DNA from 2 places in the Paenibacillus nuruki genome. Region 1 is predicted to be linked to the other one. Evidence: riboswitches for the same ligand, from Rfam matches in the RefSeq annotation. Region 1 holds a riboswitch; the other holds the start of a gene.

Region 1 (5,059 bases):
TAGAAGATAAAGTTTGAGCAGCATAATGAGCTTTTTGCACATTCAGATCAGCTACATCCACCATACCTTGTCTACCCATGACAGATAGATATACCGATGCACACAGCGCAAGCAATGCCTGATTGGAACAAATATTTGATGTCGCTTTGTCACGACGGATATGTTGCTCACGAGTCTGCAACGTCAATACAAAACCACGTTTACCATCAATATCTTTGGTCTGACCTACAATTCGTCCAGGCATACGGCGCATAAGCGGTTGAGCCACAGCGAAGAATCCACAAGTTGGCCCACCAAGCGACATCGAAATGCCAAGCGGCTGTGCATCACCAACAACGATATCAGCTCCAAGTTTACCAGGAGATTCGAGTAGTCCCAGTGAAATAGGATTCGTACTCACTACCAATAAAGCACCTTGGGCATGAGCAAGATCAGCAACTGCTTGAATCGCTTCAATACCACCGAAAAAATTAGGGGATTGGACAAGCACAACAGCGGTCTGCTCATCAATCGCTTCAGTGAGCACCCCAATATCTGTGACTCCATCGCCATAAGGCACTTCAACTACATCCAGATTAAGACCACGAGCGTAACTGCGAACGACTCCGCGTGATTCAGGATGGATCGTAGAAAGAGCAATAATCTTTTTGCGTCCTGTAGCTGATGCTGCAAGGGAAGCTGCTTCGGCAAGTGCTGTTGCGCCATCATACATACTTGCATTGGCTACAGCCATTCCTGTCAGTTCACAGATATAGGACTGAAATTCAAAGATCGCTTGTAATTCACCTTGACTGATCTCTGGTTGATATGGAGTATACGCTGTATAAAATTCAGAACGAGAAATTACATGATTAATCACAGATGGCAAATGGTGATCATACAATCCTGCACCCAGAAAGCTAGTGTACCGATCTGTATCTGCATTTTGCCCTGCAAGACTAGACATATGACGAGTCAGTGTATATTCATCTAGCATTTCAGACATGGGCATGGTGCCTTGATAACGAAGGGATGCCGGAATATCTGTAAATAAATCCTCTATCGAAGAAGCACCAACAACCTCTAACATCTCTGCTTCATTCTGTGGGGTCATTGGAATATAACGATGCGATTTCATAAAGGTAGACTCCTTTGGGGCAACATATCAGTCGCCTTGTAATTTTATTTAGTGACAGAAGATGCTCGTTTGTAGAAAGGTGCTTTCACCACTTCAGCTTTGAGCATTTTACCGCGAATCTCAAGTTCTATCGGTGTTCCTAGAGCAGCACTGTCAGCTTCAATTAAAGCAAGTCCAAGATTACGCTTAAGTGTAGGAGATTGAGTTCCTGTCGTCACTTCGCCGATTTGTCGACCGTTCTGGTAGACAGGATAGTGCGGGCGAGGAATACCACGGTCGATCATTTCTACACCCACTAATTTACGAGACAATCCTTTTTCTTTTTGCGCGACTAGAGCCTCTTTGCCTGTGAAATGTTCTTTGTCCAACTTTACAAAATAGCCAAGTCCCGCTTCGAGTGGAGAAATATCTGCCGACAGCTCTTGACCATACAGAGGAAGACGAGCTTCAAAGCGAAGCGTATCCCGTGCACCCAGTCCACAAGGAATCAAGCCAAGCGGTTCACCTGCTTGCAATAGCTTTTCCCAGATGAGAGGAGCATCTGTTGCAGATACATATAGTTCATAACCGTCTTCACCGGTGTAACCTGTACGAGAGATGAGCGCATGAACGCCAAAAATCTCAGCTTTTTCGATAAAAGAAAATCCTGCCAGTTCAGCATAACGATCGCTTTGTGTAGCCGCTTGTAAAATAGCAACCGCTTGAGGACCTTGTAAAGCAATCAAAGCAGTTTGTTCTGAAATGTTCTCAAGAGTGACATTGGCAGGCAAAGACTGCTTCATCCAATCGATATCTTTATCAATATTCGAGGCATTGATCACGAGCATATAATGTTCTTCGCCCAGACGATATACCAATAGATCATCGACTACACCACCTGTTGGATAGCACATTAATGTATATTGGGCTTGTCCATCTTGCAAGCGAGAAGCATCGTTAGTTAATAATTGTTGTAAATAGGCAAGGGAACCTTTACCTGAAATGATCACTTCACCCATATGAGAAACATCAAATAATCCAGCTTGTTCACGAACCGCTTCATGTTCTTTTTGAATTCCTGTAAATTGAACAGGCAATTCCCAACCGCCAAAATCGATACAGCGTGGGGAACCAGATTGAGCATAAAGAGGAAAAATCGGCGTACGCTTCAGTTCTGTTGTCATGATCGTCACCTCATCGAATTAGTTTGTAGCGAAAAATCGCATATATCATTTTTTGTGAAAAAAGAATAAAATCATCCGAAAAAGCTCAACAAAAAAGACAGAGAGAAAAGGAAATAAGCAGGTGCTATACCTGAAATATTTCTTTTTCTCCCTGTCCTTGATACCTGAGAGTTACCTTGTGCTCAATAGCTTATAAGCAACAAGTTTCCCCTTGGGTGATTGGTTGTTATCATTCGGATATTCGTCGGTGACCGAATGATGCCAATTCTCTCCAGAGCTGCGTCCGGTACAGGTCCCTTTTACCTGAGAGATTCACCATTACTGGCTTACTCCTTCGGCGCTGTCATGGTTCTGAACAGTCTCTCCCTGTACTTTCATTCGCTACATATGATGTTATGTATTTCCGAACATTAAGTATTGAAACAGTGGTGAATGTATGTATATTATATTAATACTTGATTCAAAAAGCAATGTCAAGAGTATTGACAGTATAATCTGCCTTGCTATACGCTTGTGTGCATGAAGACATTACAACCATGAACCGGAGGAATGAACAATGAGTGAGATTAAAGATCAATTGCTGTATAGTGCAGAACATGAATGGGTAGAGCGTATTAGTGATGATACGGTTCGTATCGGTATTACTGATTTTGCTCAACATCAGCTAGGAGATATCGTATTTGTTGAATTGCCACAAGCAGGTGCAGAAGTTGCTTCTGAAGCTGTGATCGGCACGATTGAATCGGTCAAAACAGTATCTGATCTTTTTAGTCCGGTGACAGGTACGATCACTAATTTTAATCCTGAACTGGAAACAGAACCTGAACTGGTGAACTCTGATCCTTACGGACGTGGCTGGATGGTTGAAGTTAAAGTCAGTGGTGACCTAGATAGTGCATTATCAAGCCTTTTGAGTGCAGAAGCTTATGCTGAACACGCCCAAGACTAACTCATACACTGTCAATCTATACAAAAGAAGGATATAAAATCTATTTATATGTATTGTAACAAGAACAAGACTGAAAACCTAGATGGGGATCAGTCTTTTTTGTTATGTATATTTTTGATACAGGTAATTAAAGTGCACAATAACGACATTCTTTTTTATTTTAGGTTGGAGGAATCTGCATAATACGATAGAATGATTAAATAAAGAAAAAATAGAATTTTTTTACATAGATCCAATAATGAATGTACACTGCGACATGTACAACATACCTATTTTATTGATGATTACCTCTGGAGGGGAGATTGTTGTCTAAATATCTATATCGTTTATTTCTGATTATGGTGATATTGGGATCGTTACCTGTACTGGTAATCGGGATATTTTCTTATACGTTGGCGGCAGGTGATGTCGAGCAGAAAGTGCAAGATGGTAATGCACAATTATTAAATGAAACTCAATTACGTGTAGATCAAGTACTCAAAACATTGCAGTTGTCTGCTGTACAATATGTCAATTCGCCGTTTGTTACGGAAACGATGAAGCAACCTTTGCAATCGGGAGACTTTGAAAAAATACGTAATTTGACGACCGGATTTAATAATTTGCAAACGATTACATCGCTAGATCAGATACGTTTAATTAACTTTGAGCATAACTGGGTAGTCTCAGGAACATCATTCAGTCAAGTATCTGATGCAGAAGATCAAAGTGTGCTTCGATCATACCGACACAATCGAAATAGCATGTTCTGGGTAACCGATACTTCAATAGCGAATAACGGATATACGTCAAATATAGATATGATCTCAGAAGAGGAATTGGACTCAGGATCGCCTGAAAAGGAAACAAAAGTAACCAGTATGGTGTTCAAAATTCCACTATTACCTTCGACCGGTGAACCACGTGGACTGTTAGTCTTGGATATTGCCAATGATGAAATTGATAATTGGGTCACCAGCAGTACACGTCTGGGACAAATATATGTGTTTGATCAATACCAACAAGAATTTCTAGATAACGGTCAGAGTGCACAATATCCTGGATTACAAAATGAAGTGTTTGCTCATGTTCATCAAGGAGAACGTCAAGGATTTTTTAATTGGAAAAGTGAAGGTGAAGAAGTGGGAGTGACTTATTCTTCATCGACACTGAACGGATGGGTATATGTGTCTGTCGTATCTATAGGACAGATTACGTCCCAGACAAGAAAAATAGCAGTATTAACGATTAGTGTCTGTGTAGCGATGTTATTGTTAACTGCACTATTGGCTTTTCTCAGCAGTCGTCGTATGTATTCTCCTGTGTCTAAATTAATGCAGTTATTAGGTGCCAGTGACTCTGTAGATTATACCGGACGGCTCAAGGCAGAAGAGCCATCCACAGCTACAGGGTATAGACGATTATGGTTAGGTCACCGAAAAGGATTAGCTGGAGATCAACATAAGCCAGTGAAAAGACGAGATGAATTTGCTTATATTGGAGAACAAGTAGAGCGGATGCGCTTAACAGGGCGTGAGTTAGAAGAGCAGATTCGGGGACAGGTTCCGCAATTGCGAGAATTATCAGTGATTAAGTTGATCAGCGGGCAGATTCCTGCTAATGAATTTGAACGTCGCCGTCTAATCTATGGATTTCCTGAATCGGTTCGTTCTATGGCGGTATTGGTATTACAGATCGATACGGTACAAGGAACACGCTATGAAGAAACCGATCGAGAACTGTTACTGTTTGCTATTAATAATATGGTGTCTGAATTGATTTCGGTAGAACATCGCTTTAGTCCGGTATTGATCGAACAATCTCAAGTTAGTATTCTGGTCCAACCCGCAG
Region 2 (5,059 bases), 180 kb from region 1:
GGGATATTATGCACATTGATAATCCGTCCTTGCTCATCAATAATACCCGTATTATTTTCAAATCGAATATGAAGATCGGCTGGCAAATGTTCAGAAGCAATCGGTTGACCATATACATCTTGGAGCACATACCGGATACGCCATGAATCTGGCTTAATCGATACCGATTGATCTAACGTATATGTGTCCAGATAGACAGAACGAATCACATAATCTGGCTTGTATTCCGGTTCTTCAACAGGTGGAGTCACTGGTGGTGCTTTGATTGTCACCATTATCATGGTCTCGATCTTAAGATCAAGCTTCGCTTGTGGTGAGACAATATGAAGTTGAACAGGAATTAATCCGCCTGTGGCTGGAATATGTTCAGGATGAATAATTTTGCCCTGTGTATCAAATATATTTAATGGATCTTCAAATTGGTATGTCAGATCGGATGAGACTCGTTCAGGTAAAGCAATCTTCTGACCCTGATACCAGAAATAAAACGACAGTCGATATGCACTATATGTTGCAGGATCATTCCACAGTACAGGCGCTTCTATATTCACCCGATCAAATACAAATGAAGGTTCCACTGGAGGCAACACAGGAGGTGCGACGGGTGGCACAGGCACTTCTGGATTAGGACTAGGGTTGTTGCGATCATGGTCTTTGTCTTTAGGATTTGCCCGGCTACCTGTCAGTTCAGGCGTACTATCTACAGAATTTGATCCAGACGTTGGTTCAGAATGATCTTTTTCTATTATTACAGGTGGACGCTCGGGAGTCAGTACAGGTGGAGTTACCTCTGTAGAGCGGCTGGCTAACAACTGCTGTGCACGCTCCTGTAAGTTATCTCCTGATTGCAGTACCCGATAGGCTACCAAAATAGCCGCTTGACGTTGTACAGGTTGCTTGGGTGCAAAATGATGCTGCTCATTGCCTTGCATCAGTCCTAATTGCTCCATTAACCACACACTAGATTTGGCATAATCTGAAATATCGGCTTGATCTTCAAATGTCGATACATTCGTCACCTGTTGCTGATCAGTCAAGCCAAGATAACGAGCATACCAGACAGCGACATCTTGACGACTAATCGGTTGCTTTACACCGAATTCGGTAGCACTGATTCCTTTGGTAATATCATACTGATATAAAGCACTAACATAAGGAACTGCCCAAGGTGATACATCGGTAAAAGGGAGTACCGTTCCAGGTTCTGATGTCCAATTTAAGCTTTTAACAAATACACTTGCCCATTCTTGTCTAGAAATAGAGCGTCTCGGCTGAAAGCTGCCATCCTGATAGCCTGTAATGACTCCTTGTGCTGACAATGACGTAATAGCATCAACAGCATAAGATTGTCTAATATCTGTAAAGGCTTCTTTGCTCATCGCTGATATATCGGTGGCATTCGTACAGAACAGCAATACAATCAACAAACAAGCTATATATTGCTTCATATGTGTTGACCCCGCTTTGGATATCATATAATTAGTTATAACCTGTTCTACTTCAAACAAGCTATAACGTTGTATTCACCTCCAAACACATCTTATGAACCTATAATTTGAAATTAAATTCATACTTTAGACTCATTTAATTAAGTAAATACATCTAATCTAGGGTAAAAGTTGAGCAACTATACTACTAATTTATTTACGTATATATCGAATTATACAACAATTTATCGGAATATTAAGGAAAGGTTTGAAGAAAAATCGAAAAAAGTCGTTTTATTATAAACGACTTTCTTCATTTCACTTCAAATAGTTCATGTGAGGAAGTTAATTTTTATTTTCTTGTCTTCTGCGTCTTAATTCTTCAGTGATTTTGCGTCCGGTTGGTGTCTGTGCTAATCCTCCGCGGGCCGTCTCACGATGCTCACTTGGCATAGAACGTCCGACTTGTAACATCACATCGACCACCTCATCTGATGGAATAGCGCTACGCACTCCAGCAAGTCCCATATCTGCCGCTGCTAACGCATTCACTGCACCTAATCCATTACGAACAATACAAGGAATTTCGACAAGTCCAGCGACTGGATCACAGATTAATCCCAATGTATTTTTGAGAGCCAATCCTACAGCATGCATAGCTTGCTCGGGTGTACCGTTACGCATCTCGACCATCGCTCCTGCTGCCATCCCAATTGCTGAACCGACTTCTGCCTGACATCCACCTTCTGCGCCTGAGATCGAAGAATTGTTGGCAATCACATAACCGATCGCTCCTGCTGCAAATAGTCCTAGAACCATATGATCATCATCCCATCCAAAACGTTCTTGCGAACTGACAAATACGCCAGGAATAATTCCACATGAGCCGGCGGTTGGTGTAGCAATAATACGACCCATCGAAGCATTGACTTCAGATACAGCTAGCGCATACGCCATCGCACGAGTAGCATCACTGCCTGAAGAAGTTTCTCCACTTAACATATACTCATGCACACGGCGTGCATCTCCGCCCGTTAGACCGCTTCGTGAAACGGTATCTTCTGTAATTCCGCGGTGTACTGCTTCTTTCATCACTTGATAATAATCTGCCATCTGCTGGATCACTTCAGGTTCACTAACCCCTGTTTCTTTTACTTGTTCTTCAATCATCAGTTCCGCAATCGTGAGTGAACGTTCTTCACATAACCGAACAATATCTTTTAACGTGCGAAATTGCATATTCTATACTCTCCTTTGTCTTTCATTTACTTCAAGTCTATAACAGCCGCACGAGTTACATAAGGCAATTGTAAAATACGATTCAACACATGCGGATCAGGCGCAGTATCCAATTCGATAACAGTCATCGCTTCACCACTACGAGCTTTGCGATCCACATCCATAAATCCAATATTGAGTTCCGCATCACTAAGTGTACGTGTAATATCAGCCAGTACACCTTTACTATCCGTGTGTTCTACAGCAAGCATCGGATACTGACCAGAGCCTCGTACATCGAATCCATTTAATTCATGAATCTCAATATTTCCGCCACCGATCGAAGCACCTGCTACTTCAGCTGTTTCTGTTCCATGCTGTACAATAATTCGCACAAAGTTAGGATGCGGATAATTGCCTGTGCCTTTATCAAAAGAAATCGTTATCCCTTGACGATCGGCTTCTTCTGCTGCATCTGGTAAGCGATCATCATCGGTATCATAATCAAGCAGACCACCGACAAGTGCTAGATCTGTACCATGTCCCCAGTACGTTTCTGCAAACGAACCATACAAAACAATCTTTACATGCTCAGGGCATGCTCCTAAAAAATGACGAGCCGCTCTTCCTAGGCGAGCTGCTCCTGCTGTATGTGAACTAGACGGTCCTACCATCGCCGGCCCTATAATATTGAATACATTTTTAAAACGCATAAATTCCTCTTCTCCCTTATCACCAAAATATGCGCGCACAAAAAAAGACAGGGAATAGCCCGCGCGTGGCTTATTCCTCTGTCCTCGTTACCTGAGAGTTTGGACCGAATCGTATCGGTTGTACTCCTTGGGTGGCTGGTATGCTCTCTCCAGAGTTGCATCCGATAGCGGTTCGGGTACCTGAGAGATTAATCAATCATCGCCAAATGATTAACTTGCTCCTTCGGTGGTGGATCACATACATCCACAGACTCTCCCTCTATCTTCATGTGCAGTTATTTATTTGAATGGTTCGTTATTAGTTAAATCACGTGAATACGTTCGATACCTTTAGCTTAATTCAGCATACCTGACACTGTCAATTGATTGATTTGAAAAAGGATACTTTTGTGCATAAAGACAACAAAGTCCTTTCCCGATATGCTCGAAAAAGGACTTTGATTGGACTATCATAGTATCATTTATCTATCTATACTTGTAGATACAACTATCCTCGTAATAACGATTCTGCGCCATCTACAAATATCTCTGTACCGGTTACATGTGAAGCTTCACTAGAAGCCAAGAATAGCACTAGATTAGCCACTTCTTCGATTTTACCAGGTTCGCCTTTAAGCGGATGATCGCCTTCTGGGAATTCCATTGGAATTTCGACTTCTTTTAGATCGTCACTTGGATACGTATTGTCGTCGATTTCGGTATCGATCGCTCCCGGACAGACCGCATTAACTCTGATTTTATAGCGTGCAAGTTCTAGCGCCGCCATTTTCATAAATGCTACTTGCGCTGCTTTGGTTGAAGCATATGCAGAGAATCCTACATTAGAGAATACACGATTACCATTGATTGAACTTGTAATAATAATACTACCGCCCTTTTCTTTCAAATGAGGGATAGCGTATTTTACAGTTGCAAATGTGCCTCGTAAATTAATCTCTACCGTTTGATTCCAATCATCTATTTCTAATGTTTCGATAGGGGATTTGCTACCATTGATTCCTGCATTCGCAAATACAATATCCAATTGACCTGCTTCAGCCACTACTTGTTTCATAGCACTTTCAATCATTTCTGGTTTGGAAATATCGCACTCAATCACATATGCTTTTCCGCCAGCTTTTTCAATTTCGGCTTTGGTTTCTTCTGCATTTTCAGGCGTACGATCTAACATATATACAACAGCACCTTCTGCCGCAAATCGTATCGCTGATGCTTTACCTATTCCTGATCCGCCACCTGTTACTGCTGCTACTTTACCTACTAATTTTGTTTCTGCCATGTGGATAAGCCTCCATATTTCAGAATGTGTTTGTACTAGATAACTGTTTTTTGATACTCACAACGTTATCTGTTTTCCTATTGTAAGTACCCTAGCAGACAGAACAATGAAACAGATGATAACGTATTATTCGATAGAATGTGCAGAATCATTCTTTTTGGGCTTCGGTAAAAGAACAGAAAAGACAGAACCTTCATTCGGTCTCGATACAAAACTTAATTCACCCTTATGATCGTTAACAATTCGTTGCGTAATATATAATCCAAGCCCCGTTCCTTTGATTTGATGTTCAGACGCAGAACTTGCTCGGAAAAATTTTTGGAAAATACGAGCTTGATCTTCAACAGGAATACCTATTCCTGAATCTTCTATAGATACACGAATCTGATGAGGTAATTCTTCAATCACAATATGAACAAACG

The links. Region 1 has a riboswitch for glycine ahead of gcvT (glycine cleavage system aminomethyltransferase GcvT). Riboswitches for the same ligand answer to the same signal wherever they lie in the genome.
Region 2: another riboswitch for glycine. It lies ahead of sdaAB (L-serine ammonia-lyase, iron-sulfur-dependent subunit beta); the one in region 1 lies ahead of gcvT (glycine cleavage system aminomethyltransferase GcvT).

What each region holds. Positions count from the first base shown of each region.
Region 1 is NZ_OY725677.1:503,559-508,617, forward strand. It holds gene gcvPA (aminomethyl-transferring glycine dehydrogenase subunit GcvPA) at 1-1,117, opposite strand, end outside; gene gcvT (glycine cleavage system aminomethyltransferase GcvT) at 1,162-2,280, opposite strand; glycine riboswitch at 2,561-2,658, opposite strand; gene gcvH (glycine cleavage system protein GcvH) at 2,837-3,229, shown strand; gene RCP16_RS02370 (helix-turn-helix domain-containing protein) at 3,535-5,059, shown strand, end outside.
Region 2 is NZ_OY725677.1:678,731-683,789, reverse strand. It holds gene RCP16_RS03145 (DUF3863 domain-containing protein) at 1-1,448, opposite strand, end outside; gene sdaAA (L-serine ammonia-lyase, iron-sulfur-dependent, subunit alpha) at 1,773-2,666, opposite strand; gene sdaAB (L-serine ammonia-lyase, iron-sulfur-dependent subunit beta) at 2,693-3,358, opposite strand; glycine riboswitch at 3,435-3,513, opposite strand; glycine riboswitch at 3,517-3,627, opposite strand; gene RCP16_RS03130 (SDR family oxidoreductase) at 3,846-4,637, opposite strand; gene RCP16_RS03125 (PAS domain-containing sensor histidine kinase) at 4,764-5,059, opposite strand, start outside.